Regions from separate parts of the Hymenobacter defluvii genome, predicted to be linked through region 1. Evidence: riboswitches for the same ligand, from Rfam matches in the RefSeq annotation. Region 1 holds a riboswitch; the other holds the start of a gene.
The links. Region 1 has a riboswitch for thiamine pyrophosphate ahead of J4D97_RS18820 (TonB-dependent receptor). Riboswitches for the same ligand answer to the same signal wherever they lie in the genome.
Positions count from the first base shown of each region.

Region 1 (15,982 bases):
GGATGCTGGGAAGTACAGCCGTGCCTTTCTCCCCAAACCCAAGGAAAACCCTATTTAAACGCCTGAATCCCCGTAATATCCGCCCCCGTTATCAGCAGGTGAATATCGTGCGTGCCCTCGTAGGTAATTACTGATTCCAGGTTCATCATGTGGCGCATGATGGGGTACTCGCCCGTGATGCCCATGCCGCCGTGGATCTGGCGGGCCTCGCGGGCTACCTCCAGCGCCATGTGCACGCTGTTGCGCTTAGCCATGCTGATTTGGGCTGATGTGGCCTTGCCTTCGTTTTTGAGCACACCCAGGCGCCATGCCATGAGCTGCGCCTTGGTAATCTCAGTGAGCATTTCGGCCAGCTTGCGCTGCTGCAACTGGAAACCACCGATGGGCTTGCCAAACTGCTCCCGCTCCAGGGAGTACTTCAAAGCCGACTCGTAGCAATCAATGGCCGCACCGATGGCACCCCAAGCAATACCGAAACGGGCCGAGTCGAGACAGGACAGGGGGCCTTTGAGGCCTTCCACGTTCGGCAGCACGTTTTCCTTGGGGATACGCACGTTATCAAACACCAGCTCGCCGGTGCAGGAGGCGCGCAGGCTCCATTTGTTGTGGATTTCGGGGGTAGTGAAGCCTTCCATGCCGCGCTCTACGATGACGCCTTTGATGCGGCCTTCCTCGTTTTTGGCCCACACCACGGCCACCTGGCAATCAGGCGAGTTGGAAATCCAGAGCTTGGCGCCATTCAGTAGGTAGTAGTCGCCTTTGTCTTCCAACTTCGTGACCATGCCGCCGGGGTTAGAGCCGTGGTCGGGCTCCGTCAGGCCGAAGCAGCCCAGCCATTCGCCCGAGGCCAGCTTGGGTAGGAACTTCTGCTTTTGCTCCTCCGAGCCATACTGGTAGATCGGGAACATCACCAACGAGCCCTGCACCGACGCCGTAGAACGCATACCCGAGTCGCCGCGCTCTATTTCCTGCATAATCAGGCCGTAGCTGATGTAGTCGAGGCCACCGCCGCCGTACTCCGTGGGGATGGTAGGGCCGAAGGCACCTACCCCGCCAAACTTGCGTACGATTTCGGAGGGGAAATGCGCCTCCTGCGCCCAACGCTCGATATTGGGCGAAATCTCCCGCTTCACAAAGTCCCGAATGGTCTGGCGGATGAGCTTGTGCTCCTCCGTGAGCAGGCCGTCGAGGTCGAAGTAGTCGGTGAAGCCAGCGGCATTGGTGGAGCCGTGGGCGCGGTCGGCTTTCTTTTGGGGCGAGAGGATATCGGCTTGGGAAGACATAGACTAGCGGGGTGGGGTTTGGTTGTCAAATATAAGCAATTGCGAAGGGGCAAATTGTTCCCGTAAACCAAGCAGGAAGCAAGTGCCGGCCGAGCTTTTCCCACCTTTTACCCGCCTACCCCCGTACACCTTCTATCCCCTCCTACGCTATACCCGATGAGCCACGAGAAAAAACTAAACGAATTGGAAGCCACTGCTATCTGTGGCAACGACATATCCTCTTCCTGCCTATACGTGTCGGCACTGGCTATTGCGTATGCGGGACAGTATGCGTGGGTAGCTCTGCTGATTGTAGGAGGCGTGCTGTTTTTATTCCGTCGCATTTATGGCGAGGTCGTGGGCGCCCTACCCCTCAATGGGGGCGCCTACAACGTGCTCTTGAACACTACTAGCAAGCGCAACGCTGCCGTGGCCGCCTGTCTCACTATCTTGTCTTACATGGCTACGGCCGTTATTTCGGCCTCCGAGGCCATGCACTACCTGCACACGCTTTGGCACGGCCTACCTATCATCACGGCCACGGTGCTGCTGTTGGGTTTCTTTCTACTACTCACTATCCTAGGCATTTCTGAGTCGGCGGTGGTGGCTGTGGGCATTTTCGTGCTGCATTTGTTCTCACTCACCTTGCTGGTGGGCGTCACAGGGTGGTATTTGTTTACGCATGGGCTGAGCACTTTAGTTGAAAACTGGCACATGCCGTTGCAGGGGAGCCTCTCATCGGCGCTTTTCCTGGGTTTCAGCGCGGCTATGCTGGGCATTTCGGGTTTTGAAAGCTCGGCCAACTTTGTGGAGGAGCAAGCTGAGGGCGTATTTCAGAAAACGCTACGCAATATGTGGGTCGTGGTTACGGTGTTCAACCCCCTGCTGGCCTTGCTGGCCGTGGCTGCGCTACCGCTAGGCGAGGTGGGTGAGCACACCGAAACCTTGCTTTCCTACCTTGGCACCACTACTGGCGGCCCTTGGCTGGCTACCCTTATTTCGGTGGATGCCGTGGCGGTGCTCAGCGGTGCCGTGCTCACCAGCTTTGTGGGCGTGAGCGGGCTGATGAAGCGCATGGCCCTGGACCGCATCCTACCCCAGTTCTTTCTGAAAGAAAATAAGCGCCAAAGCAACTACATCATCCTCATTACCTTCTTTCTGCTGTGTATATCGGTTTTGCTGATTACGAACGGCGAGTTGGGGCCGCTGGCGGGCGTATACACCATTTCGTTCCTGTCGGTAATGGCCTTTTTCGCGTTGGGTAACTTCCTGCTCAAGCGCAAGCGGCCCAACCTACCCCGACCGGTGTACGCAGGTGTCGTTACGGTGGCGCTGGCGCTGGTGGGCGTTGTCACGGCGCTGTACGGCAACATCCGCATCCGGCCCGATTACTTAGTGGTTTTCCTGCAATACTTCGTGCCATCCATGCTAGTGGTGGCGGCCATGCTGAATCGCACGGCCATTCTAAACCTTATTCTAGCCGGCGCCGAGTCGTTTGCCAAACACTCGCCTCGCGTTTCGCGCCTTACGCAGGTTACCATTAAGCGGCAGCTACACGAGCTAAACCGCCAGGAATTCGTATTCTTCACCAAGGGTGACAACGTATCGAACCTCAACAAAGTCATGTCCTATGTGGTCGAAAACGAGTTTACTAACCGTCTTAAAATTGTGACGCTGCTACGTGAGGGCGAAACGTTTTCCCAGGATTTGCTCCGAGATATTAAAGTATTAGACCGTGCCTACGAGGAAATCGTGATTGACTTTGTACCGCTCAAAGGCCAGTTCGGACCCGCCCTCATCGACCAGCTCTCGCAGGAGTGGAACATCCCCAAAAACTTCATGTTCATCGGCTCCCCCGGCGACCGGTTCCCCTACCAGATTTCTGAGTTGGGCGGCGTGCGCTTGATTATCTGAATCACGGATTCGCTCGGATTTATCAGATGACACAGATTTCCTGTACGATTCCTCCAACTTATCACCGTACAGGAGACAACAAAAAAGCCTCGCAAACTGCGAGGCTTTTCTGTTGATAATGGGCGCTTTTCGGAAAGGAAAACCGTCCACGAAATTCGTGTCATCCGATAAATCCGAGCGAATCCGTGGTCTAGAAATTGACGCCTACCGACGCTAGGAAATTGCGCATAGCCTGCGGGAAGTACCAGTTGAACGTATCGAGGCCGCCGCTGGCGCCGAGGTAGCTGTAGGTGTAGCCGTTGGCTACGTAGCGACGATTCAGCACGTTATTCACCAGCAAGCCCAGCTCAATTTCCTTCACAAACTTTGGCCGGATGGTGTAGCGCACCCGGAAGTCGAGCACTTGGTAAGGCTTGATGCGCCGGTCCTCGCTGGTGGTGTTGTCGAGGTACTGGCGGCTCACGGTTTTGTAGAGCAGCGCCAAGCGCAGACCCGGCAGCGGCTGCCCCGCCAGCGTATGCGCCGATACCACCGAAGGCGAGTAGGAAATGGTGCTCGTGCGCGGCGCTTCCGTCACGGGATTGTAATCAGCGTCGTAACTGATGCCCTGATAATTCAGAATGCGGTTTTGGCTGACCGTGAGCGTACTGCTCAGGCTTAGCTTATCATTGATAGAGGCAAACTCCGTTAGCTCTACCCCGCGCCGGTAGCTACGAGCTACATTAGTCCGCAGAGGCGTGCCCACATCGTTGAGCTGGCCGGTGGCTACCAACTGGTTGCGGTAGCTCATATAAAACCCGTTAATCTCAACGCGCACGGTGGCTGGAAAGCCTAACAATCGACCATTGGCGCGAGTGAAGCGGTAGCCGCCCTCCCAGTCGTTGAGGCGCTCGGCTTTAGCGCCTACGTCGCCGGCGGGGCGGTCGGTGAAGTCGGAGCGCACGGGCTCGCGCTGGCCCACGGCAAAGCTGGCGTAGAGCTGCTGCCCTTCAGCCAGGGCGAAGGTAGCGCCGGCTTTGGGGTTGAAGAACGTGTAGCGGGCGCGGGTGCGCACGTCGTTCTGCTCATCCTCCACGCCATCAATAGTATACGTAATGTGGCGTACCTGCATGTCGCCGTACACGCCCAGCTTGGGTAGCACTTGCCACGTGGCGCGGGCGTAGGCGTTGTAGTCGGTTTTGCGGGCATCGTTGAAGTAGTATCGCTGGCGAATGGTGCTATTGGAAGCGTACTGCGCCCAGATCACTTCGCCGTAGTGGTCGTTATCAAACTGATTCCAGGCGCCGCCTATGGTGGCTTGCAGCTTGCCGTCGCGGGGCTGGTAGTTGAGCGCAAAGGTGCCGCCGTAGAAGTAGTTATCCAGCCATTTGCGGTCTACCAGGTTGGTGCGCGTGATAGTATCGCCGCCGATAATCACGTTTTGCAAGCCGTAGTCGGTGAATCGGCGGCGGGCACGGTAGCTCTCGTAGTAGCCAAAGCCGCGCGTGAGGTGCAGGGCCGCGCCCACGTTCCAGTCGGGACCCAACTGCTGGGAAAGGTGCAGCTGGTAGTGGTTTTGCTGGTAGTTGTCGGTTTGGTTGTCGTAGGTGTAGTAGCTGTAGCGCCTACCCTCGCGGCGCACGCGCTCGGCATCAGCTTCGCTCAGCTCGCCGTTGTCGATGTAGTTCTGAAGCAGAGTCTGGTTGCCAGTAATGGCCGGTTCGGGCACACCGTTCCAGGCCTGATAGGTTTTCTCACGGCCCGAGAAGGTGATGAACTTCAGCATGGTATTCTTGCCCTGGTAGCCCGCCGCAAAGTAGTACGACTTCAAATCCGACGATGCCCGGTTCATGTAGCCATCCGTGGCAATGCGCGACAGGCGGCCATCCACCGTGAAGTGGTTATTAATCAACCCTGTGCCGAACTGCACGTTGTTTTTCCAGGTGTTGAAGGAGCCGTAGGTGTTCTGCGTTTCGGCATAGGCCTCACGGCGCACATCCAGGGTAGAGATGTTGATGCTGGCTCCGAAGGCCGCGCCGCCGTTCTGACTGGTGCCTACCCCCCGCTGCACCTGCACGGAGTTGATGGACGACGCCAGATCCGGCAGATTCACCAGAAACGACCCGTGCGACTCCGCATCGTTCAGCGGTACCCCGTTGATGGTCATGTTGATACCCGTGTTGCTGGTGCCCCGAATACGGATATCGGTGTAGCCCACGCCCGCCCCGGCATCGGAATTAACGACTACCGAGGGCGTTTGGTCGAGCAGGTAGGGCAGGTCCTGGCCGAAGTTGCGCTTGGCCAAGTCTTCCTTGCCCAGGTTGGTATAGGCAGTAGCCGTGCGCTCGTTGGCGCGCTGGGCCGTTACGAGGGCCTCACCGGTGAGCACACCGCCGGTCTGCAACGGCACTGTGAGGCGCTGCGCGGTGGCTTGTCCCTGCACGGTGCGCGTGATGGGGTCGTAGCCCACAAACGTGATGCGGAGCGTGTGCGCGCCAGCTGGCACAGCGGGTAGGGAGAAGCCGCCGGCCGCATCGGTTACCACACCGGTAGCGCCGTCGAGCAGTACGGTAGCGCCGGGTAGCGGCGTGCCTGTGCGGGCATCGGTGATGATGCCGGACACGGGACCTTGCGCCCAGGCCGCTACGGGCAGCGTCAACAGCGCGGTGCCCAAAACCAGTACATTTTTCAAGAATGCAAAAGCAGAAAAGTGGAACGGGCCCGGTGCCAGGGGTCGGCACCACTCGGGTTTTCACGTTCGCGGATCGTCTGTTCCCTTCGCCGGCATTACCCAGATCAGGTTCAATGGGTATGATCTCAGCCACTGGCCGCCACATGGCGGGTTGGCACCCCTAAACTATGGGGCAAAAGTAGGCGCTGCACCGGCCAGTTACAAGCAGAAGCACGCGGCTATTTTTCTTTCGCGCCAGAACTTCGTATCTTGGGTAGACGCGGGCGGAGGGGTTGAAAAAGTGACTTTTTCCGAAAACAACTCGGCCCCGACTGCCGTTAGTTAACTGACTGACAGTAGTCTTTCGTCGTCCTTTCCCTCGTCGATTCACCCACCTGCTTCCGCCATGATCAGTCTGATCTATACCCTTCTGGTCTTTGCCGTACTGGCGTATTTCCTGGTGATGCCCAAGCGGCGTTTCCTACGTCCCCCCTACCCCGATAACGACGACGAAGGCGGCGAGCCCCTCGACGACGGCCTACCCGACCTAGATTTGCCGCCCGGCATCACCCGCCCCATCAACGACTGGGAGCCCGATTACAACCGGGGCGTACCCACGCGCCCGGCCGCACCGCTGGTGTAGCCGCTGGCTTTCTCTCAATTCGTGGCTGAAAGAGAGAGCCTACCCTTAAAAGGGGTTCTTTGCGTGTAAGCCCCTCGGGGCGGACGCTACGGCAAGCGGCGCTGCATTCGCACGTACGGAATCGGACCTTTATAGAATACCTCCCCTTCCGGCTCCATCCCAAAACGCCGGTAAAAATCAGCGGCCGATTGGCGCGAATCGCACCAAATGGCGTGTGCGCCCAGGCGGATGGCCTCGCCTAGCACGTGCGTGAGCAGCGCCGTGCCAATACCCTGCCCCTGAAAATCGGGATGGGTAGCAAACTTGCGAAACCGCGCCTCGCCTTGCGCATCCACAAACAACGAAATCACCGCTACCAGGTTCTCTCCTTCAAACACCCCAAAATGGTGTCCATCAGCATCTTCCGGCAGTTGCACGTATGCCAACGGTTTGTCGGGCCACAGTACCTGGTGGCGCAGGGCGTGGGTTTGCTCAGGGGTGATGGGTTGGATATGCATGCGCGAGCTACTAGGTAGTTGAATGTTTTTTCTCTGTCATCCTGAGTGAAGCGAAGGACCTTATCACAGGTGAACGAGTCGTTAGTACGCTTGTCGTTCTAGAGTAATAAGGTCCTTCGCTTCACTCAGGATGACAGAGAAATGAATTTACTGCACAGCAATAGAATACGCGGCATTGAACTCCTGGCCGGGCGCCAGCGTCAGAATACCTTCCTTATCAGCTAGCTCCACGGGGGCACCTACTGTGCTGGCAATGCCTTGCCAGGGCTCTACGCACACAAACTCGGCGCCGGGACCTTTGGTCCAGAGGCCGAGGTAGGGAAAGCCGTCGAAGCGCAGACGCACGGCGCGGTCGGAGCGGGAATTGCGCAGCGTAATGGTAGAAAAGTCGAAATGCTTGAGCACTAGCGCATCGTCTTTGAACAAGTCGTAGGTCAGCGGCAGCTCGGTTTGCTGGTTTAGCACTGGCTCCGTTTCGCCGGAGAGTAGGCCGCCTTGCAGCAAGTACCGCTCGAACGTAACGGGGTGGTCGAAATGGAAAGCGTAATCCTCAAACGTTTCGCCAGGCAGCAACGGGCACCGGAACGCCGGGTGTGCCCCGATGCTGAACAGCAGCTCCTGATTGGTGGCGGGGTTCAGCACTTGCCAGCGCACGTCCAGGGTTAGCTCGTGCAGGTGGTAGGAAATCCGCAGCACGAAATCGAATGGATATACCTGCCGGCTCTGCTCGTCGGCGTGTAGCTCAAATGTCAGTTCGGTTTCCGTTTGCTGTACCAAGGCAAATTCCCGGTCACGGGCAAATCCGTGTTGAGGCAATTTGTATTCTTTGCCTTGATGCAGGTAGGTGTCCTGCGGCAGCTTGCCAACGATAGGGAACAGCACCGGCGCGTGGCGGCTCCACACGGCTGGGTCGGCCTGCCACATATATTCCAGCTCGGGCGGATTCTGGTCCGAGTTGGTGCGGACGAAGCTAGCCAGCTCGGCTCCTTTGGTATTGATCGTGACGCGGCAGTGGTCGTTGATGAGCGTGTGTTGCATGGGTTGGGGTAGGGATATGAGCTATGGGGCTTTCGAAAAAACGTTTGTATTGTATCCACATACGCAGACCGGCGCTTAGCAACTATTCCGCAGCAACGCATCCACTGCCGCCACGGCCTGCACCAACCGCTCAGTCGGCGGCCCGCCTACTTCCACAAATTGGCTGGGTAGGCCCTGCAATTCCCGCCGATACCACTCGTAGAAATACTGACGCTGCGCGGGGTCCGGGTGTTCGCGCAGGGGGTCGGGCTCCCAGGGCAGGTCCACGTCGAGCAGCAGGGTCAAGTCGTGGGGATGTTGGTGCAGGTGGTCGGTAATCCAGGTAGGACACTGCCCGAAAGCGTGCTCGGCCCAGATTTTTATCACCACCAAATCGGTATCAAAAAATACCACCGGTTTGCCGGCCGCCGCCGCTTCGGCCGTGGCTTGAACTTCGGCGGCAAGTTGGCCGCGTGCAATGGCCTCTAGGTCGGGCAGGGTGTAGGTAGGGCCGCGTTGATCGAGGTAGGTGCGGGCATATTCGGGCGCGTGGGCGGTGCCGTAGTGCGCGGCCAGCAGGCGGCTCAGCGTGCTTTTGCCCGTCGATTCGGGGCCAGTGAGGGAAACGCGTAGCATTTAGATGGCTGAATTGGAGGTGCCAGTAGCTTGCGCTACCTGAGCAGCTCGTTTCCACTCCACGTAGCCGTACACGGCCAGTACGAGGTACAAAGCATAGAGGCCGCTGGTAGGGTAGAGCTGTTTGTGCCACAGAATAGGCACGTACAAGGCATCGACGCCAATCCACAGCAACCAGTTTTCCAGGCGCTTACGCATCATCAGATACTGCGCGGCCAGGCTTATGGCCGTGGTCAGGCTGTCGAGGTAGGGAATGGTATCGTCGGTGTAGTGTTGCAGGTAGTAGCCGAAGCCACCCGTGAAAGCGGCCGCGCCCAGCGCGAGCAGCAGCCACTCCTGAGGGCGCGTGCGCGACACCGTTAGCTCGGTGCGGCGGGCGCCGCCGTAGAGCCATTCGTACCAACCGTATAGGCTCAACAGGATGAATACGACTTGCAGGTTGCGGTCGGCGTAGAGCTTGCTGTCGTGGTAAACCAGAATGTAGAGCGTACAGCTCACAATGGCTACCGGGAAGTTCCACAGCGACTCGCGGGCGGCCAGCCACACGCACAAAAACCCCGTGACAACGGCTACCCATTCCAGCGGCGTGTTGCCCACGGCGGCCGTCCAGAATTCGTACAGAGAATGCAGCAAAACAACGCGCGTTTGAGTGAGCACCCAACCGGGTGCGGCCAAAGCTACCCAAACCTACCGAGCCGCGCCGTATTTTTGCAGCCTACCTTTCCTCGCTACCTATGCTGCCTGACCTCACGCCCACCGACCTGCACGCCCGCCAGCAACGCGGCGAAACTTTCCAGCTTATCGACGTGCGCGAGCCCATGGAATACGACTATTGCCGCATCGAGGGCAGCCACCTGATTCCGCTAGGCGAGTTGCCGCGCCGCACCGAGGAAATAGCCACCGACCGGCCTGTAGTGCTCATTTGCCACCACGGTGTGCGCTCTATGCAAGCCCTGGCGTTTTTGCAGCATCGCCACGGCCTCAACAATTTGCTCAATCTGAAAGGCGGTATCGACGCCTGGAGCCGCGAGGTAGACCCTGAGGTAGCGGTGTATTAGCAGTGTTGATTGCTAAAAATTGAATTGAAATACGTCTGTCATCCTGAGCCTGCGAAGGACCTTCTCACGGCAGAACGAATCATTGGTAGTTGATATTAAATGACGAGAACGACTTCGTGTGGTAGTGTTCCAGCTGTGAGAAGGTTCTTCGCAGGCTCAGAATGAAAAACGTATTACAGTAACTACTCCACTAGCCACCCGTGCATCTCCCCAACCTCCCCATCCGCGCTGCCCTACCCGAGTTGCTTGCTACCCTCGGCCACAACGCCTGCGCGGTGTTACAGGCCCCGCCTGGCGCGGGCAAAACCACGCTGGTGCCGTTGGCCCTGCTCGAAGCCGACTGGATGCCGTCCGGCGGGCGCATTATTGTACTGGAGCCGCGCCGGCTGGCGGCGCGGGCGGCGGCCACGCGCATGGCGCAGTTGCTGGGTGAACCAGTCGGCCAAACCGTGGGCTACCGCATGCGCCTGGAAAGCAAAGTCTCCGCGAAAACGCGGATTGAGGTAGTAACGGAAGTGATTCTGACGCGCCAACTTCAGGACGACCCCGCGCTGGAAGGCGTGGCAGCCGTGCTGTTTGATGAGTTTCACGAGCGAAGCTTGCAGGCCGACCTTGGCTTGGCCTTGGCACTAGACGCACAGGCCGTACTCCGCCCCGATTTGCGGTTGCTAGTGATGTCGGCTACGCTGGAGGCCGAGCGATTGGGTGCTTGGCTGAGCGCGCCGGTGGTGCGTAGCGCTGGTCTTAGCTACCCCGTCGAGACGCACTACCTCACGCCGGCGCGGGCGGGCGGCGCCAGCCGCCGACCCCACGAGCGGTTGCAGGATTTGATGCCCGCCGTTATCCGCGAAGCCCTGGCCACCCACGCCACCGGCGACGTGCTGGCCTTTCTGCCCGGCCTAGCCGATCAGCGCCGCGTGGCCGAGCGCCTGGCCCCTACCCTCGCTCCCACCACCGACCTGCACGTGCTACACGGCGAACTACCTTTGGAACAGCAGGATGCCGCCCTGCGGCCAGCGTCAGCCGGCCGGCGCAAAGTGGTATTGGCCACCAGCATCGCCGAAACCAGCTTAACCATTGAGGGCGTGACGATTGTGGTAGACGGTGGCTATGCCCGCGTGCCGCAGTTTGAGCCGCGCACCGGCCTTTCTACCCTCACTACCCAGCCGGTAAGCCAAGCCGCCGCCGACCAGCGCCGGGGCCGCGCCGGCCGCCTTGGTCCCGGCACCTGCTACCGCCTCTGGACCGCCACCGACCATCACCAACTACCCGCCTACCTTGCACCCGAAATCCTGACGGCCGACCTGAGCGCCCTGGCCCTGGAACTGGCACTTTGGGGGGCCTACGATGCTCAAGCCCTGCGCTGGCTCGATGCGCCGCCCACCGCCGCGCTGGCTTTGGCCCGCGAACTATTGGTGCGGCTTCATGCCCTCCAACCCGACGGCCGCCCTACCCCTCATGGCCGGGCACTGGCAGGGCTTGGGCTAGCACCGCGCCTGGCGCACTTAGTGGTGCGAGGCAAAGAGGTAGGGCAAGGCACCACAGCCTGCGCCCTCGCCGCCCTTCTCACCGAGCGCGACTTACTCCGCCCCGCCGACGGCTCCTTTGGCCCGCCCGATGTGCGCCTGCGCCTGGAAGCGCTGGAAACCGGCCGGGCGCCCCTACCCGGCCTGCACCCCGACCAGGCCACGCTGCGCCGGGTGCGCGAAGCTGCTACAGTCCTACGCCGCCGGGCCGGGGTAGAAGCCGCTCCGCTGGTGCCTGACGCGGCCGGCCTACTCACGGCCCTCGCCTACCCCGACCGCCTCGCCCAGCGCGAAACGCCCGAACGCGTGCGCTTGGTATCGGGCCAGCGGGCCACGTTGCCGGCGGAGTTTTTCAGCGCCAGCGACACGTTTTTTGCCGTAGCTACGCTGGATGGCGTGGCCGCGCAGCCACGAGCCGGACTGGCCGCGCCCATCAGTCGCGCAGAGCTCGAACAGCACTTCGCCTACCTTATCGAAGCACAGGAGCAGGTGCGTTGGGACGATATCGCTGGCCGCGTGGTGGCCCGCCGTACGCAACGGTTGGGTGCACTGGTTCTAGCTGAATCTGTCCTACCTCAGCCTACTCCCGAAACGGTAGCCGCCGTGATACTCGACCATCTGCGGGCCGATGGCATCAGTCGGTTGCCGTGGACGGAGGCGGCTACGCAGGTGCGAGAGCGGCTGGCGTTTCTCCACCACCTGCGGCCCCAGCAGTGGCCCGAGGTATCGGATGCGGCGCTACTGGAAGCGCTGCCCGAGTGGCTGGGGCCGTTCCTGGATGACGTGCGCTCTGCAACCGACATTAGCAAGCTGGACTTGGGGGAAGCGCTACTAAACTGGCTGCCCGACGGCTGGGCACAGCGCCAAGGGCTGGACCGCCTCGCCCCTACCCACCTGGAAGTCCCCACCGGCTCGCGCATCCGCCTCGACTACCACGACCCCACCGCACCCGTGCTGGCCGTGCGCTTGCAGGAGGTCTTTGGCCTGCTCGACACGCCCATGGTAGGCGGCGGCGCGGTGCCGCTCACCCTGCACCTGCTCTCGCCCGGCTACCGCCCCGCCCAGGTGACCCGCGACCTACGCAGTTTCTGGACCAGCAGCTACTTTGAGGTGCGCAAGGAACTACGCGGCCGCTACCCCAAGCACTACTGGCCCGAAAACCCATTGGAAGCACAGGCCATTCGCGGCACCAAGAAGCAGAATGGGTTGTAGGCAGGCAGCATCCTTTTGCGGTTTTGCTACCCTGACGCAGAGTCTTTATATGATCTTTCTAGAAGCATTGGAGATAATGCTATTTACGCAAGTTGTGGAGTAGCTGCGTAGCGGCTCCAGTTTTGTAGCACGCCACGAATAAGGGATGCGCGGCGCGCTGGAATCGATATTTTTCTACAAACCTATAGCCGCTACGCGGCTATTCTACAACTTATGTCAATTAATATTAATAAAGTAAGATATTTTGGCATTACAGTTGAATAAGCGGGCCTTATTCAATCTATCCACTTTCCACTGTTGCCTTGTATGCTTAAATCTTACGTGCCTGCCCTTTTACTAACGGTAAGCGGGGCCTTGCTGAGTCGCCCGAGCGTGGCCCAGTACACCCCTACCAAATGGGTATTTTACTTCGAAGCCGGCCCCAAAATCAGTGACTTTCGCGCTATGTCGTACGGGGGCACGTATAGCCCGCGGTCAGCCTCGCTCGTGTTCCCGGAGGATCAGCGTAAAACAACGATACGCAACACGTTTTCGGGCTTTATGCAGGTGAAGGCCTTCAAGCCACTGTCGGAGCGTGTGGTGCTGGCGGCCACGCTGGGGCTGGACATGCAGCACCTGAACTACAAAACCGGCTACACCCAAACGGTGGTCAACGACATCATTACGGCCTATGAAAATCAGCATATCAGCCGCCTGCTCGCTCGCGCCCGCGCCGACTGGGGCATCTACTACCGGTTCAACTTGGGCACCTCGGCCCACCTGATGCCCGGCGTGGCGGTAGGGCAAATGGTCAACCTCAGCCACAACGGCTACAGCTATACCTTCATTCAACCCGGCCTCTATTTCACCAACGACCGGCTGCTGCTGTCCGCCACGGTTTCCGACACGCCCTACAACGTGCTGATTCCGGGTGCCTCGCGCTTCGAAGGTGAGCTTAATGGTCCTTATACATACGATGCGGAGTACCGCATCCGGGAGTTTCAGCTAAGCGTTGGTGCAAAGTTCTAGCTACAATTTTTCGTTGCTGAAAAACCGAAAAGCCCCGCAGCTACACGCTACGGGGCTTTTTTCGACGTACTAGCAACCTTATTTATCCTCCGGGAAATCAGCTGAGTTTCCTAGCTCTTCCACTTGCGCCAGCTCTTTTACCAGCTCCGTGAACTTGTCACGGGCGCCTTTCACGGCGGCTTTGCCAATGGGCAGGTGCAGGGGTGGGTTTTCCTCACGCACCAGATCGTACATGATTTGCGCGGCGCGGTCGGGGTCGCCGGGCTGCTTACCACTGTAGCTCTGAATGCCTTTCAGATTTTCGCCTACCGTAGAGCGGTAGTCCTCAATGTTGGTATCCACGTAGGTAGCTGAGCCACCGGCCCACTCCGTACGAAAGCCGCTGGGCTCAATATTGGTAACTTTGATACCGAGCGGTTTCACTTGCTGGGCCAGGCTTTCGCCAATAGCTTCGAGCGCAAATTTTGACGCGTTGTAGATACCTACCCCCGGGAAGGTTTTCAAACCGCCTACACTGGTAATGTTGAGCACGTGACCGCTTTTCTGCTCGCGCAGGTGGGGCAGCACGGCGCGCAGCACACGTAGCGGACCAAACACGTTCACGTCAAATTGGCGCTGTACTTCTTTGTCATCAATTTCTTCGATGCTGCCCAGTGAGCCGTAGCCTGCGTTGTTCACTACGACATCTATGTGGCCCAGTGCGTCGATAGACTGCTGGATGGCCTGCTGCACCTGCGCCTCGTCCGACACGTCGCACAGTACGCCCAGGCCTTGCTCGCCGGCTTTCTTCGTGAATTCGTCTACTTGTTCCTGTTTGCGGAAGGTAGCGGCTACTTTATCACCTTTTTCGAGAAGCAAATCGGCTAGCGACGCACCAAAGCCGGTGCTAACGCCGGTTATAAACCAGTTTTTTGTAGTTGCCATGAGGGGTGGAGTTATAAGTAAAAAGTCAGCTAGACGCTATTGTATCGCGCCCGACTGACTTTTCAACTCCAAAGCCCAGCAGAAGGTTGGGCCGGGGCCCGTTAAAAAAACTAACTACCGCGCTTTCTCCGCGGCCGTCTGCAACGTCACTTCCCCGTTCTTCAGGCCTTTGCCGGTAGCCTGCACGCGCACGGCGCCGGGCTTACCGGTAGTCTGCACAATGGCCACCAGCTGCCCATGAAACGCGTGCATCTGCGGCGCCTGGAACGACTCCAGCGAGGTAGGGTCGCCGTTGCCGATGGCCCGGAAGCTGCCCGCGCCGCTTACTTTGAAACGCAGCTGTTCGGTGGCGTCGGGGCAGAGGTTGCCCTGGGCATCTTCTACACGGGCGGTGATGTAGGCCTGGTCCTGGCCGTCGGCGGTGAGCTGGGTACGGTCGGCCACTAGGCGGATGTGGTGGGGTTTGCCAGCGGTGCGTACGGTTTCTTCGGCTACGGCTTTACCCTGGGCATCGTAGGCTACTACCTTGATGCTGCCGGGCTGGTACTGCACGTCGTTCCACATCAGGCGGTTGCGGGTGCGCAGGTCGGCGGTATTGGATTTGGTTTGGTGGCCCATACTCTTGCCGTTCACGAATAGCTCAGCCGAGGGCGAGTTGGTGTAGCAGTACACGGGCGTGGTCTGGCCCTCGCGGCCGGGCCAGGTCCAGTGCGGCAGCACATGCAGGGTAGTCTGCTGAGGGTTCCAACGGGCGCGGTAGAGGTAGTACCGGTCTTTGGGCATGCCCGCCAGGTCCAGAATGCCGAAGTAGGAGCTGTGCGAAGGCCACGACTCGTCGTAGGGCGTGGGCTCGCCCAGGTAGTCGAAGCCCGTCCACACAAACTCACCGGCCACATAGGGTAGCGTGTCCTGCGCAGCAAACTCAATGTCCGGAATTTGCGACCACACGCAATACTCCACGTCGTAGGACGACGACTGGTTGTCGGGGTATTTCTTCTGTTTCGCCAGCTCCACCGGAAACTTGTACTCGCCCCGCGAGCTAACGGTAGAAGCCGTTTCGGAGCCCAGCAGGTAGCCCTGCGGCAGCTTGCTGTTGGCCTCGGGGTAGCGGTGGGGCTTGTAGTTGAAGCCCGGTACATCGAGCACCGAGGCGAAGTTGTTTTTGATGGCATCGTCGATGCGGTCCATACCGGCCGTCACGGGGCGGGTAGGGTCCTCGCGGTGCACAATGTCTTGCAGGCGCTTAGCAAGCTTGTTGCCACCGGGTGCGCTCTGGTCGGGCACCTCGTTGCCGATGCTCCACATAATTACCGAAGGGTTGCTGCGGTATTGGTGCACCATATTCACAAGGTCCTTCTCGGCCCACTCGTCGAAATACTGGCTGTAGCCGTTCTTCACCTTGGGCGTTTTCCACTCATCGAAGGACTCTACCATCAGCATGAAGCCCATTTCGTCGCATAGCTGCACCAGCTCCGGCGCGGGCATGTTGTGGGTGGTCCGGATGGCATCGCAGCCCAAATCTTTCAGCAGTACCAACTGCCGGCGCAGGGCGGCCGTGTTTACGGCTGTGCCCAGTGGGCCCAGGTCATGGTGGTTGCACACGCCCTTAAACTTGCGCGGCTGCCCGTTCAGGGA
Region 1 covers NZ_JAGETX010000016.1:21,834-37,815, reverse strand. The annotation lists gene J4D97_RS18830 (acyl-CoA dehydrogenase family protein) at 51-1,283, opposite strand; gene J4D97_RS18825 (APC family permease) at 1,440-3,176, shown strand; gene J4D97_RS18820 (TonB-dependent receptor) at 3,367-5,847, opposite strand; TPP riboswitch at 5,910-6,019, opposite strand; gene J4D97_RS18815 (hypothetical protein) at 6,233-6,469, shown strand; gene J4D97_RS18810 (GNAT family N-acetyltransferase) at 6,556-6,966, opposite strand; gene J4D97_RS18805 (aldose 1-epimerase family protein) at 7,114-8,004, opposite strand; gene J4D97_RS18800 (AAA family ATPase) at 8,080-8,619, opposite strand; gene pnuC (nicotinamide riboside transporter PnuC) at 8,620-9,252, opposite strand; gene J4D97_RS18790 (rhodanese-like domain-containing protein) at 9,354-9,677, shown strand; gene hrpB (ATP-dependent helicase HrpB) at 9,878-12,415, shown strand; gene J4D97_RS18780 (hypothetical protein) at 12,722-13,423, shown strand; gene J4D97_RS18775 (oxidoreductase) at 13,502-14,347, opposite strand; gene galB (beta-galactosidase GalB) at 14,462-15,982, opposite strand, start outside.

Region 2 (15,982 bases), on a different contig from region 1:
AGTTTCGTAGGGGTGTTGCTGGCACGCAACGATAACGAGTTAGAGTTTGATGCCCAGGATATTGGTCGGGTTTCGATTCAGAAGAGCAATATTCGCAGTATGCAGTTGCTTTCTGAAACGCAGCTGCGCAAAGGCTGGGAGCCCGTGGGCAATGGTACGCGCATGTTTTTCGCACCTACAGCCCGCAATTTGCGCAGGGGTGAAGGCTACGTGCAGGATATCAACATTGTATTGCTCGGTGCCAACTACGGCATCACGGACCACATCTCAATCGGGGCGCTGGTTCCCGCCCTTCCAGGGGTAGGCCTCAACGTATTCGCCATTACGCCGAAAGTTTCGGTGCCGATTAGCGAGAAGTTTCACGTGGGCGGAGGGCTGCTTTATGCCTTTGCATTTGGCTCTGGGGGAGGTATTGCCTACGGTGTGGGCACCTATGGTACCGCCGACAATAATGCAACGCTGGGCCTGGGGTATCTGGTTGGAAGCGGTGATGTTGATGCCTCACCAGTTGTGTTGGTGGGTGGAGCCACCCGCATTTCCCGACGGTTTTCGCTGCTGAATGAAACCTATATTACCGATGGCTTTCTAGCCGGGTTGGTAGGCGCCCGAGTGTCAGCCGCCCGTGTCAGTGGAAGTCTAGGTTTTATCTACGGTACAGGCATACCTATTTTGCCGGCTTACTTAGAAGTAGCCTATCGTTTTGGGCGAGTACGGTGAGTAGTAGCCGTAATAATTGTCGTGCTTGACGTAGCATATTCGCATTATACTTTATGAAGTCACTATTCTTCTATTCCTTCTTACTCTCCTTTTCGTGGTGTATTACATGCTATGCTGGCACGTCGCCAACAGCTCCCGATTCTATTTCGGGTCAAACGCAACTTATCAAGCAGATTGCTGCTGAAGCATGCCAGCAAATGGCTGCCGACAAACAACAGGACTCCTTCGCTACCATGCGTCCTCCGCAAGCGCAGGACACTTTCGAAAAAATACTACTAGCGACAATCAAACGGAGAGAAAGCACTATCCGACAGGTAGCGCGACGGAGTAACGTGCCAGGAGCCTACGAACAGCTATTAGGGAGTTTAGCGACTCTGGTTTCGGTGCAATTGGTCAGAACGTGTCCGGATGCTACCACGCTTTATGGTCGATTTGCAGGCGCACGGAGTGCTGAGCCTACCCCCACCGAACAAGCGCTTATACAAGAATGGGGCGATGAGCTGTGTCAGCGTCTGGCCGCTTTACAGAAAGCAGGACGTTTACAGGGCAAAACGTCTGCCGAATGCCTAGAGCTTTTTCACCAAGAATATACTGCTTCTCTTACAAAGCGCGGCCCTCAGACTATGCAGGTATACGGCTCAGATGCTAATAGTCAGATGGTTGTAGACTTATTGAGTAACCGAATTACCCAGTACATGCAGCAACACTGTCTGCAAACGCTTCTGTTGCTGCGCGGAACGGATGCGAAATAAACAAGAAGGCCGCTGGTAGTTGCTACCAGCGGCCTTCTTGTTCAAGAATTGCGCTTTACTACGCAACGGCTTCTGCCTTCTCCTTCACTGCCAGCTGTCCGCAGGCCGCGTCGATATCTTTACCGCGTGAGCGGCGCACGTTGGTTTGCACGCCCCGGTCGGCGAGGTACTTGTGGAAAGCTACCAGCTTATCGTCGGCGGTGTTGATGTAGTCGGCGTTTTCGATGGGATTATACTCGATCAGGTTCACCTTGCAGGGTAGCCACTTCGAAATCTGGAACAGCTCCTCGGCGTCTTGCAGCGTGTCGTTGAAGCTCTCGAACACGATGTACTCGTAGGTGACTTTGCGGCCGGTTTTCTGGTGGTAGTACTGCAACGCTTCCTTCAGCGCGGCCAGGGAGTTAGCTTCGTTGATGGGCATGATTTCGTTGCGCTTGGTATCGTTAGGAGCGTGCAACGACAGGGCCAGGTTGGCCTTCACGTCGTCGTCGGCCAGCTTCTTGATCATCTTGGCAATGCCGGCCGTGCTGATGGTGATGCGGCGCGGGGCCATATTCAGGCCATCGGGGGCAGTGATGCGGCGCACGCTTTCCACTACGTTGGCGTAGTTCAGTAGCGGCTCGCCCATGCCCATGTACACGATGTTGGTGAGCGGCGTGCCGTACTGCGCCTCGCACTGCTCCCGGATACGCACTACCTGATCATAGATTTCGGCCGCGTCGAGGTTGCGCTTGCGGTCCATGTAGCCGGTAGCGCAAAACTTGCACGTGAGCGAGCAGCCTACCTGCGACGAGATACAGGCCGTCATGCGCGTGTCGTGGGGGATGAGCACGCCTTCTACCACGTTGCCATCATACAGCCGAAACGCCGACTTAATGGTACCGTCGTTGGAGAGCTGCTTGTTTTGCACCTGCACGCCATTGATGACGAAGTGACGGGCCAGTAACTCGCGGGTAGCCAGTGAGATATTATTCATCTCCTCGAAGGAGCCGGCCGTGTTTTTCCACAACCACTCCGTCACCTGCTTGGCACGAAAGGGCTTTTCGCCGTGCTCGACCATGAAGGTTTTCAGGTCGTCGGCGGAGACTTTGCGAATGTCGCGCTTGGAAACTACGGGCAGCTCTATCATAACCGCAAAGATACAACATGCGCGGCGGTTGGGTTCCCGAAAATCTTCGACTTCTACTAGCTTTTAGTTGTGTACAGGGTAGAGACACAACCTATTGTGTCGTATTGGTGCGGCTGTTGGTAGGTTGGTGCAGTTCCATTTGGTCAGTGGTGAGACGCAGTAGGTTGTGGCGCTACCTTGTGCCTATGTCCGTTTTGGAAACGGATAGCCCGAATTTTATAACTGCCTACCGTGGTGCATTCCTCAAAATAACGCCTACCTTACCGGCCTAAACTTTAGGGGTGTTCTGCTACGAGCGGGACTGAGAAATACCCTTGGAACCTGATCCAGGTAATGCTGGCGAAGGGAAAAGTGCAAGAAGCGGACGCCTCCTTGGGCCCGCACGGGCGTGCGCCACCTGAAGTTTATTGTTTCTGACAGCCAACCAACTACCCGTTGCTTGTATGCTTCTCTATGTCAACAATAAACCGCACGAATCCTGCCTGCCTACCCCCACGCTGGCTGATACCCTCCTCGATTTGCAGCTCGCCGAACAGCGCGGCATTGCCGTGGCCGTGAACGACGCCGTGGTGCCCCGCGCCGAGTGGATGCGCCACCAATTGCGTGCCCAAGACCGCATCACTGTTATCCGCGCCACGCAGGGCGGGTAGGGGCGCGTCTGTCATCCTGAGCGCAGCGAAGGACCTTCTCACGGGAGATAGTGACTATCTCACGCAAGGTCGTTCTCCCGTGAGAAGGTCCTTCGCTGCGCTCAGGATGACAAACAGACAGGTAACCGTCAACCATCCCAGATTTTATGAAACAAGACCAAGCACCCCAGCAGACGCTGGTGGAGCGCCAGCCGCTTACTGGCTCGCGCAAACTCTACGTTCCCGGCCAGCTCTACCCCAACATTCGGGTGGCGATGCGCGAAATCATGCTGAGTGACACCAAGCGCCAGTTCGACTTCACGAACCTCACCGAGCAAAACCCGCCCGTGACGGTGTACGACACCAGCGGCCCCTACACTGACCCCAACGTGGAAATCGACCTGAAAAAAGGCCTGCCACGCCTGCGCGAAGAGTGGATTTTGGGTAGGGAAGATGTGGAAATGCTACCCGGCACCTCGTCGGAATACGGGCAGCAGCGCGCCGCCGATACCGCGTTGGACCACCTGCGTTTTGAGCACATCCGGCCGCCGCGGCGGGCCAAGGCGGGCCGCAACGTGTCGCAGATGCACTACGCCAAGCAAGGCATCATCACGCCCGAAATGGAGTACATCGCCATTCGGGAAAATCAGCGCATCGACCAACTAGCCGCCGATGATGCGCTGCGGGTGCAGCACTCCGGCCATAGTTTCGGGGCCAACACGCCGCAGGGCCACATCACGCCGGAGTTTGTGCGCCAGGAGGTAGCGGCGGGTAGGGCCGTGATTCCGTGTAACATCAACCACCCGGAAAGCGAGCCGATGATTATCGGGCGCAACTTCTTGGTGAAAATCAACACCAACATCGGCAACTCGGCCGTGACGTCGAGCATTGAGGAAGAGGTAGATAAGGCCGTGTGGAGCTGCCGCTGGGGTGGCGATACGCTGATGGACCTGAGCACGGGCAAGAACATCCACGAAACCCGCGAGTGGATTATCCGCAACTGCCCGGTGCCGGTGGGCACGGTGCCCATCTACCAAGCGCTGGAGAAGGTGAACGGCAAGGCCGAGGACCTGACCTGGGAGCTGTTCCGCGATACGCTCATCGAGCAGGCCGAGCAGGGCGTGGACTACTTCACCATCCACGCCGGGGTGCGCCTTCCCTACATCCCGATGACCGTCAAGCGCGTGACCGGCATTGTGTCGCGCGGCGGTTCCATCATGGCGAAGTGGTGCCTGGCCCACCACCAAGAGAGCTTCCTCTACACGCACTTCGAAGAAATCTGCGAAATCATGAAGGCCTACGACGTGGCCTTCTCGCTGGGCGACGGCCTGCGCCCCGGCTCCATTGCCGATGCCAACGACGCGGCGCAGTTCGCGGAGCTAGAAACCCTGGGTGAGCTGACCAAAATTGCTTGGGCGCACGATGTGCAGGTGATGATAGAAGGTCCCGGCCACGTGCCCATGCACCTGATTAAGGAGAACATGGAGAAGCAGTTGAAGGAGTGCCATGAAGCGCCGTTCTATACGCTCGGTCCGCTCACTACTGATATTGCCCCCGGCTATGACCACATCACCTCGGCCATTGGCGCGGCCATGATTGGCTGGTTTGGTACGGCCATGCTTTGCTACGTGACGCCTAAGGAACACCTCGGCCTACCCAACAAGCAGGACGTGAAGGACGGCGTGATTGCCTACAAGATTGCCGCCCACGCCGCCGACCTCGCCAAAGGCCACCCGGGAGCCCAATACCGCGACAATGCCCTGAGCAAAGCCCGCTTCGAGTTCCGCTGGGAAGACCAGTTCAACCTAAGCCTGGACCCCGACACCGCCCGCGAGTACCACGACGAAACCCTACCCGCCGACGGCGCCAAAGTGGCGCACTTCTGCTCGATGTGCGGCCCGCATTTCTGCTCTATGAAAATCACGCAGGAAGTCCGTGACTTCGCCGCCAAGCAAGACCTAACCGCCGCTGAGGCGTTGACGAAAGGCATGGTGGAAAAGTCGCGGGAGTTCGTGGAGAAGGGTAGTGAGATTTATCTGTAACCAAAAACCATCTGTCATCCTGAGCTTGCGAAGGACCTTATCACGTGTGAACGACGAAATAGAACGTCATGTCGAGCGGAGCGAGACATCTCGTGTGCTAATGCTGGATAATGACATGATTATCTGACGTGAGAAGGTCCTTCGCAAGCTCAGGATGACAGAAAAAACAATGTCTCAACCACCTCGCCCCTACGTTCTCAGCCTTGCCGGTTTCGACCCCAGCGGCGGGGCCGGCTTGCTGGCCGACTGCAAGACCTTCGAGCAGCGCGGCGTGTACGGCTTTGGCGTGTGCACGGCCCTCACGGTACAGAGCGACGTGCAGTTTGAGCGCGTGCAATGGATGCCGCTTGCCGACATTCAGGCGCAAGCCCGGCCGCTACTAGAGCGCTTCGGGGTAGGGTGGGCGAAGATTGGACTGGTAGAAAGTCTGGCTGAGTTGCCGGAACTGCTTCGGTGGTTACGGGCGCAAAGCCCGGCTATTGGTGTGGTGTGGGACCCGGTGCTGAAGGCCAGCGCCGGCTACGACTTTCACGCCGGTCCGGCGCCGGAGTTGGTGGCAGAAGTCTGCACCGCCCTAGCCCTGATTACGCCTAATCAACCCGAGATGCGGCGCCTGTGGCCGGCCGCCGCCACCGCCGAAGAAGCAGCCGCCGTCGTGAGTGCCTACTGCTCGGTGTTGCTGAAAGGCGGCCACGCCGAGGGCTCTGAAGCTACCGATGTGCTGTACCAGAACGGCCGGGAGGTAGCACGTTTTACTACGCCGCGCCTACCCCACGGCGAAAAGCACGGCAGTGGCTGCGTGTTGTCGGCAGCCATTGTGGCGGGGCTGGCACGAGGCGAGTCGCTAGTGGAGGCCTGCCGGTCGGGCAAGGCGTACACGGCGCGGGTGCTGGCCAGCAATGAGACGTTGTTGGGGTATCATTTTCAGAACGAACACGAGTATGCAAATCCGTAATCTTCACTATATCACTACCTCCCCTGAGCAAGCCGAGCGAGCCTGCCTTGGTGGCGTGCGCTGGGTGCAGCTGCGCGTGAAGAACACGCCCTACCCCGAATGGAAGCAACTGGCGCTGGATACGCAGGCCGTTTGCCGCCGCCACGATGCCACGTTCATCCTCAACGACAACCCGCAACTGGCGCTGGAAATTGGCGCTGATGGTGTGCACCTGGGCAAGGAGGACACGCCGCCCGCCGAAGCCCGCGCCCTGCTTGGGCAGGAGTTCATCATCGGCGGCACGGCCAACACGTTTGCCGATATCGAAGGCTTGGTGACGGCTGGAGTCGACTACATTGGGTTGGGGCCGTTTCGCTTCACGACGACTAAGGAGAAGCTAAGCCCGATTTTGGGACTGGCGGGTTATGAAACGCTGCTGGCGCAACACCGTGCTGCTGGCTTTCCTACCCCCGTCATCGGCATTGGTGGCATTACGCTGGCCGATGTGGCGCCGCTGCTGGCGGTTGGGCTGCATGGTGTAGCGATATCGGGGGCTATTACGGCGGCTCCTGATCCTGCGGTAGCAGCAGGACAATTTGTTGACTGTCTGCCTGTTTTGACGGCAGCTTTGTGAGGACGCGCGTGTACAACGACGGGCGCCTGCAAGGCGCCCCTACCTTAGTTTTTACCCTATGAAAACGCAACCCCTCGTACTTGCCGGCCGCACGTTTACCTCACGCCTGTTCACCGGCACGGGCAAGTTTAGCTCAACTGAGTTAATGGAAGAAGCCCTACTGGCCTCCGGCTCGGAGCTGGTAACGGTGGCCCTAAAGCGCGTGGACGTGGCCGATACGAACGACGACATTCTGAGTCATTTGGCGCACCCTCAGTTCAGCCTGCTGCCCAATACCTCGGGCGTGCGCACGGCCAAAGAGGCCGTTTTTGCTGCCCAACTGGCCCGCGAGGCGCTGGAAACCAATTGGCTCAAGCTCGAAATTCACCCCGACCCCAAGTACCTGCTGCCCGATCCGGTGGAAACCCTGAAAGCGGCCGAGGAGCTGGTGAAGCTGGGTTTCGTGGTGCTACCCTACATCCACGCCGACCCTGTGCTGTGCAAGCGTTTGGAGGAGGTAGGGGTAGCCGCCGTGATGCCGCTCGGTTCGCCCATCGGCTCTAATAAAGGCTTGTTGACCAGGGACTTTCTGGAAATTATCATTGGCCAGAGTAAGGTGCCGGTGGTAGTAGATGCCGGCATTGGGGCGCCCTCGCATGCGGCGGCGGCGCTGGAAATGGGGGCTGATGCAGTGCTGGTGAATACGGCCATTGCCGTGGCCGGTCAGCCGGTACAGATGGCTCACGCGTTCCGGATGGCCGTGGAAGCCGGCCGCTTGGCTTATGCGGCGCGGCTGGCCGCGCCGGTGGCGCACGCTGAGGCAAGTAGCCCGCTCACGGCATTTTTAGACTAGAACTACTTCAAGAAAGACCGTCATGCTGAGCTTGTCGAAGCATCTCTACCGCTTCGTTGAATTATCGTTACAACGAAGCGGTAGAGATGCTTCGACAAGCTCAGCATGACGGTCTGCATAAACCTACAGTCATGAGCTTCCGCCCGATTTTCGAGGCCCACCACTGGGACGATGTCAAAGCCAGCATCTACGCCAAAACCGCCGCCGATGTGGAGCGCGCCCTGGCCGCACCGCGCCGTACGCTGGACGACTTTAAAGCCCTGATTTCGCCTGCTGCGGTGCCCTACCTTGAGCAGATGGCGAGGCTCAGTCAGCAGCTCACGCGCAAGCGGTTTGGCAATACGGTGCAGCTCTATGTGCCGCTGTATCTGAGCAATGAGTGCCAAAACATCTGCACCTACTGTGGCTTCAGCCTCGATAATAAAATCCGCCGGCGCACGCTCAGCAGCGTGGAGATGTTGCAGGAAGCGCAGGTGCTGAAGGCGTGGGGCTACGAGCACGTGCTGCTGGTAACCGGCGAGGCCAACCAGACCGTGGGCGTCGACTACCTCGAGAAAGCCCTGCACACGCTGCGGCCGCACTTCGCGCATCTATCGATGGAAGTGCAGCCGCTGGATAAGGAGGAGTATGAGCGGCTGATTCCGGCAGGGTTGAACACAGTGCTGGTGTACCAGGAAACCTACCATCAGCAGGATTACAAAAAGCACCACCCCAAGGGCAAGAAGTCAAACTTCTACTACCGCCTCGACACGCCCGACCGCCTGGGTAGGGCCGGCGTGCACAAGATGGGGCTAGGCGTGCTGTTCGGCCTGGAAGACTGGCGCACCGACAGCTTCTTCACTGCCCTGCACCTCGACTACCTTGAACGTACCTACTGGCAGACCAAGTACAGCCTCTCTTTCCCGCGCCTGCGCCCCGCTGAGGGCCTCTTGCAGCCGAAAGTGGAGATGAGTGACCTGGAACTGGTGCAGCTCATCTGCGCCTACCGTCTGCTGAATGAGGAAGTGGAGCTGTCTATCTCGACCCGCGAAACCCCTACCTTCCGCAACAACATTATTCGCCTGGGCATCACCAGCATCAGCGCCGGCTCCAAAACCAATCCTGGTGGCTACGCGGTAGCGCCAGAGTCGTTGGAGCAGTTTGAAATCAGCGACGAGCGCAGCCCGGCGGAAATTGCGGCTATGATTCGGCGGCAGGGCTATGAGCCGGTGTGGAAAGACTGGGACGCGGCGTTGGCGCCGGCACCCATACAACCGGCATCTACCTCGGCCCTGTCATCCTGAGCGCAGCGAAGGATCTTCTCACGCATGAATAGCAGACGGAACAACGACTCGTTCTGCCGTAAGAAGGTCCTTCGCTGCGCTCAGGATGACAGAAAAACTAACTCTATCCCAACAAAAACAAACCCTACCTCTGCGCGTTTACTACCCATGCTTACCCCCGCCGAAACCCGCCGCTACGACCGTCACCTGCGCCTACCCGAAATTGGTTCTGAGGGCCAGCAGAAGCTGAAAGCTGCCCGTGTGCTGGTAGTAGGCTGTGGCGGCCTGGGCTGCCCGGTGCTGCAATACTTGGCGGCGGCCGGGGTAGGTACCCTCGGCCTGCTCGACCATGATACCGTAGACGAAAGCAACTTGCAACGCCAGGTGCTCTACGCCACTTCTGACGTGGATCGACCCAAAGCCGAAGCCGCCGCCGAGAAGCTGCGGGCGCAGAACCCGCTCGTGACGGTGCAGCCCTTGTGGGTGCGCCTGTCGGCCACGAATGCGCTGGAAGTCATGGCCGACTACGATGTGGTGGTAGACTGCACCGACAACTTCGCCACGCGCTATTTGGTCAGTGATGCGTGCGTGCTGCTGGGCAAGCCGCTGGTATTTGGGGCCATTTTCAAGTTTGAAGGGCAGGTTTCGGTGTTCAACTACCAGGGCGGCCCTACCTACCGCTGCCTGTTTGCGCAACCGCCCGCTCCTGGCGAGGCGCCGAGCTGCAACGAAATAGGCGTGCTGGGCGTGCTGCCGGGTATTATTGGTACACTGCAAGCATCTGAAGCGCTGAAAGTTGTGTTGGGTATAGGGGAGGTGTTGAGTGGTCGCCTGCTGGTGTTTGATGCGCTGTATATGCAGTTTCGTACCCTGCGCTTTCAGGCCGTGTCGGGTAATCAGCAACTTACTGGCTTGATTGACTACGACCAGTTCTGCGGCGACGCCCCAACCGACGCCGTCCCCGAAATCAGCGCCGACGAGCTGCGCCGGAAGCTACAGGCCCAGGAGCCGTTGCAGCTCCTCGATGTGCGCGAGCCGCACGAATACGCCGCCCGTCACATCGGCGGCCGTCTGGTGCCGTTGGGCCAGCTCGCCGCTGCCCTACTCACCCTCGATCCAGAAGTGCCCGTGGTGGTGCATTGTGCCAGCGGCAAACGCAGCCGCCAAGCCGTGGAGCTGCTGCTGGCTAATGGTTTTCAGCAGGTAGCCTCGTTGCGCAACGGATTGCAGGACTGGTAAACGGCCGGGCAGGCATGGTTGTCACTGTTAGGCACTGGCGCGGGGCTGTGCCCCGTGCCGATAATGTGCAGGCCTCTGGCCTGCGGATGTCTGCGCCATCAAGAAGTATTTGATGGGGCAGGCCAGCGGCCTGCCACGGATCTGGACGGGACACAGTTCCGCGCCAGCGCCAGGTCATAACAACTGTTGAAGCGCCGCCACCGGGTCAGCCGCTTGCCACACGCTGCCCAGCACCGCCGCTCCGGCAAAGCCCGCCGCTCGCACCTGCGCTATGTTATCGGGCGTGATGCCGCCCAACGCTACCACCTGTGGCACGTACTGCTGGCGCTGTTGCAGCCGCTGTAGCTGCTGTTGCACCTCCGTCAGCGCAAATGCGTGCCCGTAACCCTGCTTGCTGATGCTGTCGAAAATCGGGCTCAGAAACACGTAATTGTAGCGACGACGGTGCTGGCGCAACTCGGTAAGGCTGTGCAACGAGGTGGAAAGGCTGTGGCCCGGCTGCTGCAGGTGCGCCCGCGCGACCCAGGTAGCCCGTGCCGCGGCTGGTAGGTGCAGCCCGCCTACCTGATAGTGTTGCGCCAACTCGTATTGTCCGTGTAGTACCATGAGCCTGTGGTACTGTCGTGGTACGGCACGTAGGTAGGCTTCTACTTCCGAGACGGAAGCGCCGGGTTTGCGCAGATGAAATGACTGTAAACCAGCTTCAAACAAGCGCTGTAGCGTGGGCAGCTCCGTGGCGATGGTAGCGGGAGGCGAGACAAGCAGGAGCCGGAACGTGTGGTTGTTTGCTACCCCGTTCATTCGGCCGGACTAGTAAAACGCGTGACGACGGCTTCGGGTAGAGGCCGCAGCTTGCGGGTGGTGTAGTCGAAGCAGAGCATGCCGGTTTTGGCGCGGGCTATTTCGTTGCCGTGCTGGTTTTTCACCCAATAAACCACGTCGAAGCCATATTTGTGGTGGTCGGTGGCGGCGAGTTGGATATGTAGCGTGTCGCCGTGAAATCCTTCGCCTTTGTACTCCACGGCCACATCGGCCATGATAAAGCCCTGGCGCGTGGCGGGGTCATATTCCGGTTGTCCCAGAAACTGCAAGAACTGCACCCGCGCTTCGTGCAGTAGGCTCAACAGGGCGTCGTTGCCGAGGTGGGCGCCGTAGTTCAGGTCAGTGATGCGGATGGGAAGGGCAACCGTGAGCAGGTAGGTGTCGGGTAGGGCAACTTTGATACGAGGCATGCGCGTTAGTTTTTGATTACTTACGGATGGTTTTTGGTTATTTGTTCCGTTGTACCTGTCTGAACGTCCTTTCGACACAAATAACCACACCTCAGATGCAAGTAGAAGTTCGCCCTACCGCCGACGGTTCCAGCACGCTCTACGTGCCAGCGCTGGACGAGCACTACCACTCCACCCACGGCGCCGTGCAGGAAGCCCAGCATGTGTACCTAGAAGCGGCCCTGGAACCCGCCCTAGTCGCCGCCACCGATACTGTGCGGGTGCTGGAAATCGGCTTCGGAACCGGCCTCAACGCCATCCTCACCCTGCAACGTAGCCTCACTGCCCCTGTAGCCGTGGCCTACGACACAATAGAAAAGCACCCCCTACCCCCCGCCGTGGTAGCCGATCTGCATCCCGAGCGCTACCTCCTGAACCCGGAATTGTTGGACCAGTTCAGCCAACTACACGCGGCGGCCTGGGACGAGGCCGTGCCGCTGCTTCCGCGCTTTCTGCTGCGCAAAATCACCGGCGAGCTGCAGCACACCGCCCTACCCGCCAACCACTACCAGGTCATCTACTTCGACGCTTTCGCCCCTGAAAAGCAACCCGACATGTGGACCGACGCGGTATTTGCCCAGCTCTACGCCGCCGCAGCGCCGGGCGCCTTACTTACCAGTTACTGCGCCAAAGGCAGCTTCCGCCGCAGCCTGAAAGCGGCCGGCTGGCTGATAGAGAAGCTACCGGGGCCAATAGGCAAGCGCGAGATGACGCGGGCGCGGAAGGAGTAAAAGCTTATCATCCTGAGCGCAGCGAAGGACCTTCTTACGCATGAACGAACTGTTGTTAAGTTAACCGTTCACGCGTGAGAAGGTCCTTCGCTGCGCTCAGGATGACAGCTGTGAGGACCATCTACTTGCTAAAACAGCTTTACTATTATAAATCACTTTTCTAGATACTCTATCCTTCCTTCTGCCCATATTGCAGAAGCTATGAGTCGTAAGATTATTGAAGTCGAAGGCCCGAAATGGGTGGAACAAGGTATTATTACCACCGAGCAGGAGCAGCGGCTGCTGGCATTGTATCCCGTTGATGATAAAGCTATTGGGCTACTGCCGTTGCTAGGGAGCCTGCTGGTGCTGCTGAGCGCCCTAAGCCTGATTGCCGCCAACTGGCAGGAGCTGCCGCTACTGGTGCGCTTCGGGATTCTGCTGGGCTCGGTGGCGGGGAGCTACGTGGCGGGCGAATATTTCCGGCGGCGTGGCAACACGCAGTTGGGTATGGGCTTGGTGGGGCTGGGGCTGATTTTATTTGGCACCAGCATTATCCTCACCAGCCAGATGTTTCAGCTCATTGGCTACGACGTAACGGGCCTGGTGGCCTGGGGCGTGGCGGGAGTAGGTCTCACCTACCTCTACCGCTCGCGTCTACTGTTTGTGATGACGGTGGCCATCGGCGGCATTGTGCAGGGCTACAACACCGAGGCGCTGGGCGCGTTCAGCTACGCTACAGCCGTTTTCACGGCTCTCACGCTGGGCTACTACTGGTGGCGCTACCCCGATGCCTTGCTGGGTGCGGTGCTAGCGACCGGCCTGCTCTGGCAAGCCGGCTTGCTCATTGGCGTGCTGCACATCAAAATCACCTGGTTCTTTGTGGCGGCCATGCTCATCTACACGTTCGGCGACTGGCAGGCCGACCGCCCGGCGGGCAGGGCGTTGCAGGGGCCGCCCCTGGTGGCGGCGTTTCTGTTTGTGCTGGGGCTGGCCATTTTTGGGGAAGCTGGCAGCTACACCGACCGCCTGCGGCCACCCCTGCTGGCCTACCTGGCGGCGCTGGGGGCAGTGCTGGTCTTGTCGTTGCTGGGCAAAAAGGCGCGGGGCCGTTTGGGCAGCGCCACCGACTGGCTGCTGCTGCTGCCCGGTTTCTACCTCGATGCTGGCCTGCCGCTGGCCGTGGCAGCGCTGGTAGTACTCTATGCCTACACCGGCACGTTGCTTTGGCGTGCCCACCAAGAGCAAAACCCCGACCGCGTGACGCTGGGCACAGTACTGTTTATCCTCACTACCGCTGTGGCCTACTTCAAGCTCACGTGGGGCTTCATGGACAAATCGTTGTTTTTCCTGCTCGGGGGCATTTTGTTGCTGAGCCTGAGCTGGTACCTGCGCCGGCGGGCCGTGCAAACCACCGCGCCGGCCGCACCACCCGAAAAGCTGTAGCGTATGCCTGTTCTTCCTACCCCTGCCAATCGTCGGTTGTGGCTGCTGTTGCTGGTGGGCGCGCAGCTGTTGTTCATTGTGGCGGTGGCGGCGGCTGGCTACGCCACTACCGCCTACGGCCGCACGGTGCAGCTGCGCACGGCCCCCGTCAACCCCCGCGACCTGCTGGAGCGCGACCACCTGCGCCTGACTTACGGCATCACCTACCTACCCCTCACGCTGTGGCAGGAAGCCAATAAGCCGCGCCGCCGCCAGCCGGTGTATGTGGCGCTGCGTGCCCAGGGCAATGCCTACGCCGCCGTGCGCGTCTACAACCAGGAACCAAGCACCCTACCCCCCGATCAGGTGATCCTGCGCGGTTGGGTAGTGGGCAGCAGTCGTCGTACCCTGCGCCTACGCTATGGTCTGGAACGCTACTACGCGCCGGAAAACCAGGTGAAAGCGCTGAATAAGAAAGGTTCACACGCGTTGCTGGTGCACGTCAGTATTGCTCCTTGGGGGCAGGCACGCATCGCAAAAGCGGAGGTGTTGTGAGGGGGCTGTTTACAAGCTGTTCTGCTGCAAAAGAGCCCGGTCGTTACGGTCAAGGTCGACGAGGGCGTATTTCTTCTGGCTGGTGATGTTCATTTCATCCAAGGCGTCTACCAAGTTGCCGTAGGTCGATTCCTGTTCGGATTTGATGAGGACAACAGCACCAGTCTGCTGGCGTTGTAGAGTCAGCAATACCTGCCGGAGGCCATGGGCACTGTAGTCTGTGGTATGGAGGGTAGGCGCGGCGGCGGTGCCGGTCTCGTTCACGCCATAGAAGTAATGCACTTGGTTGTGCTTACCCAAAATCAGCGTAAGCGCTTTGCTACCCGGTACATCAGTACCCAGACCTTTCGCGGGCATAGCCAGTTCCATAACGTTGGGTTTGCTGAACGTGCTGGTCAGCATAAAAAAGGTGAGTAGCAGAAAGGCCAGGTCTACCATCGGCGTCATGTCGAGACGAAAGGCCATTTTTTTAGCACGGGGCTTACCATTTTTAGCAGGGGCGGCTGGTTGGATGTCGGCCATAGCGTTGTAGTGGTTGAGGTGAATGGATACTCCGCCAACGCCAATGAATATAGCAGTATTGCACTGCACCTATGCTATTGTCTGCCAGCGCTTATGTGTGCTACCTTTCAAAACAACCAGACCCGATCCGGCGTGAGGCAGGCGTGCAGGGGCATGTCGCCAGGCCACACATCGGTAATCTGCGGTACCGGCGGTTCCAGGCTAATACCGATACGCAGGGTTTCGGGCCGGCACTCGGCTAAGAAACGGTCGTAGAAGCCTTTGCCATAGCCTACCCGCTGGCCCCGCTCATCGAAGGCAAGCAAGGGCAGCAACACCGCATCAATGGCGGCAGGCGCTACCTCGGCCGCACCGACGGGCTCAGGAATACCCCAGCGGCTTTCTACTAGACGCGTGTCGGGGTTGAGGTGGTAGTGGCGTAGCGTAACGCCATCGGCCTGCACTACCGGCACCGCCACTTGCACAGCCGGATGCTCGGCCCACAGCCAACGAATGATAGGCCACGTATCCGGCTCGTGCTGCCGGGCAGCGGGCAGAGAGACGTGTAGCCAGCGCCACTGCGCCATCTCGAAGTGCTGCTGTAGCTGTTGGAGCAGTGCTGCGCTACGGCGTGCTACCTCGGCCGCAGGCAAGGCACGACGCGCGGCTGAGGCGGTACGGCGAAGTTCGGCTTTCAGCATATGCGAGGCGGTAGGGTAGGGGCGGCTTGCGGCCGCCTGTTGTTAGCAGGCACAACATTGAAATAGAAAAGCTCCTTCAAAATCAGATGGTGAAATAAGGGGTTACGAGCTGCCCCTAACTCATTCTACTCTTCTTCCAACACCGTAAACTCCAGCGCCAGCGGCTCAAACGTATCAAGGAGCTGCTGTAAAAAGTTTGGGTTGTTGATGTAGACACTCAGCACGTTGTCGGTACGCTCCTGCATGCCGCCGTCGGGGAAGAGCTTGTCTTTGAGGCCGCTTAGTTGAGAATAAGACGTTTCGTGCCTGGCTTCGGCGGCTTTCGAAAGGCGCTTTTCCAGCCCCGCCACGCTGCTGGCTACCTTGCTACCCTCGGCGGCCACGGCTTTCACCAGGGTAGGATCGAGGCGCTCGGCCAGTGCTTTTATCTGCTTAAACGCTTCCTCTAATGTATGCTGCTGCTCGGCCAGACTCACTTCTTCTTGCCCCAAAGCAGCGCCCACCTGCTTCTTCAGCTCGGGTAGGGGCTGAAAGATATCCGTAGCCGTAAGGCCCAGTTTGCGCAGCTTGCCCGCATTAGCTTTGCTGATATACAGCCCCGAGTTGCGCAGCAGCACAATCGGGAAAGGCACCTGATACTCGGCAAATA
Region 2 covers NZ_JAGETX010000002.1:408,282-424,263, reverse strand. The annotation lists gene J4D97_RS05945 (hypothetical protein) at 1-717, shown strand, start outside; gene J4D97_RS05940 (hypothetical protein) at 771-1,469, shown strand; gene rlmN (23S rRNA (adenine(2503)-C(2))-methyltransferase RlmN) at 1,528-2,598, opposite strand; TPP riboswitch at 2,866-2,963, shown strand; gene thiS (sulfur carrier protein ThiS) at 3,042-3,248, shown strand; gene thiC (phosphomethylpyrimidine synthase ThiC) at 3,395-5,269, shown strand; gene J4D97_RS05920 (hydroxymethylpyrimidine/phosphomethylpyrimidine kinase) at 5,439-6,224, shown strand; gene J4D97_RS05915 (thiamine phosphate synthase) at 6,211-6,837, shown strand; gene J4D97_RS05910 (thiazole synthase) at 6,896-7,669, shown strand; gene thiH (2-iminoacetate synthase ThiH) at 7,801-8,952, shown strand; gene moeB (molybdopterin-synthase adenylyltransferase MoeB) at 9,100-10,170, shown strand; gene J4D97_RS05895 (thiamine phosphate synthase) at 10,345-10,971, opposite strand; gene J4D97_RS05890 (thioesterase family protein) at 10,968-11,402, opposite strand; gene mnmD (tRNA (5-methylaminomethyl-2-thiouridine)(34)-methyltransferase MnmD) at 11,498-12,172, shown strand; gene J4D97_RS05880 (DUF2157 domain-containing protein) at 12,374-13,597, shown strand; gene J4D97_RS05875 (GDYXXLXY domain-containing protein) at 13,601-14,131, shown strand; gene J4D97_RS05870 (ExbD/TolR family protein) at 14,141-14,653, opposite strand; gene J4D97_RS05865 (5-formyltetrahydrofolate cyclo-ligase) at 14,761-15,333, opposite strand; gene bshC (bacillithiol biosynthesis cysteine-adding enzyme BshC) at 15,459-15,982, opposite strand, start outside.
Region 2: linked by a shared signal. The riboswitch ahead of thiS (sulfur carrier protein ThiS) and the one ahead of J4D97_RS18820 (TonB-dependent receptor) in region 1 are both predicted to bind thiamine pyrophosphate.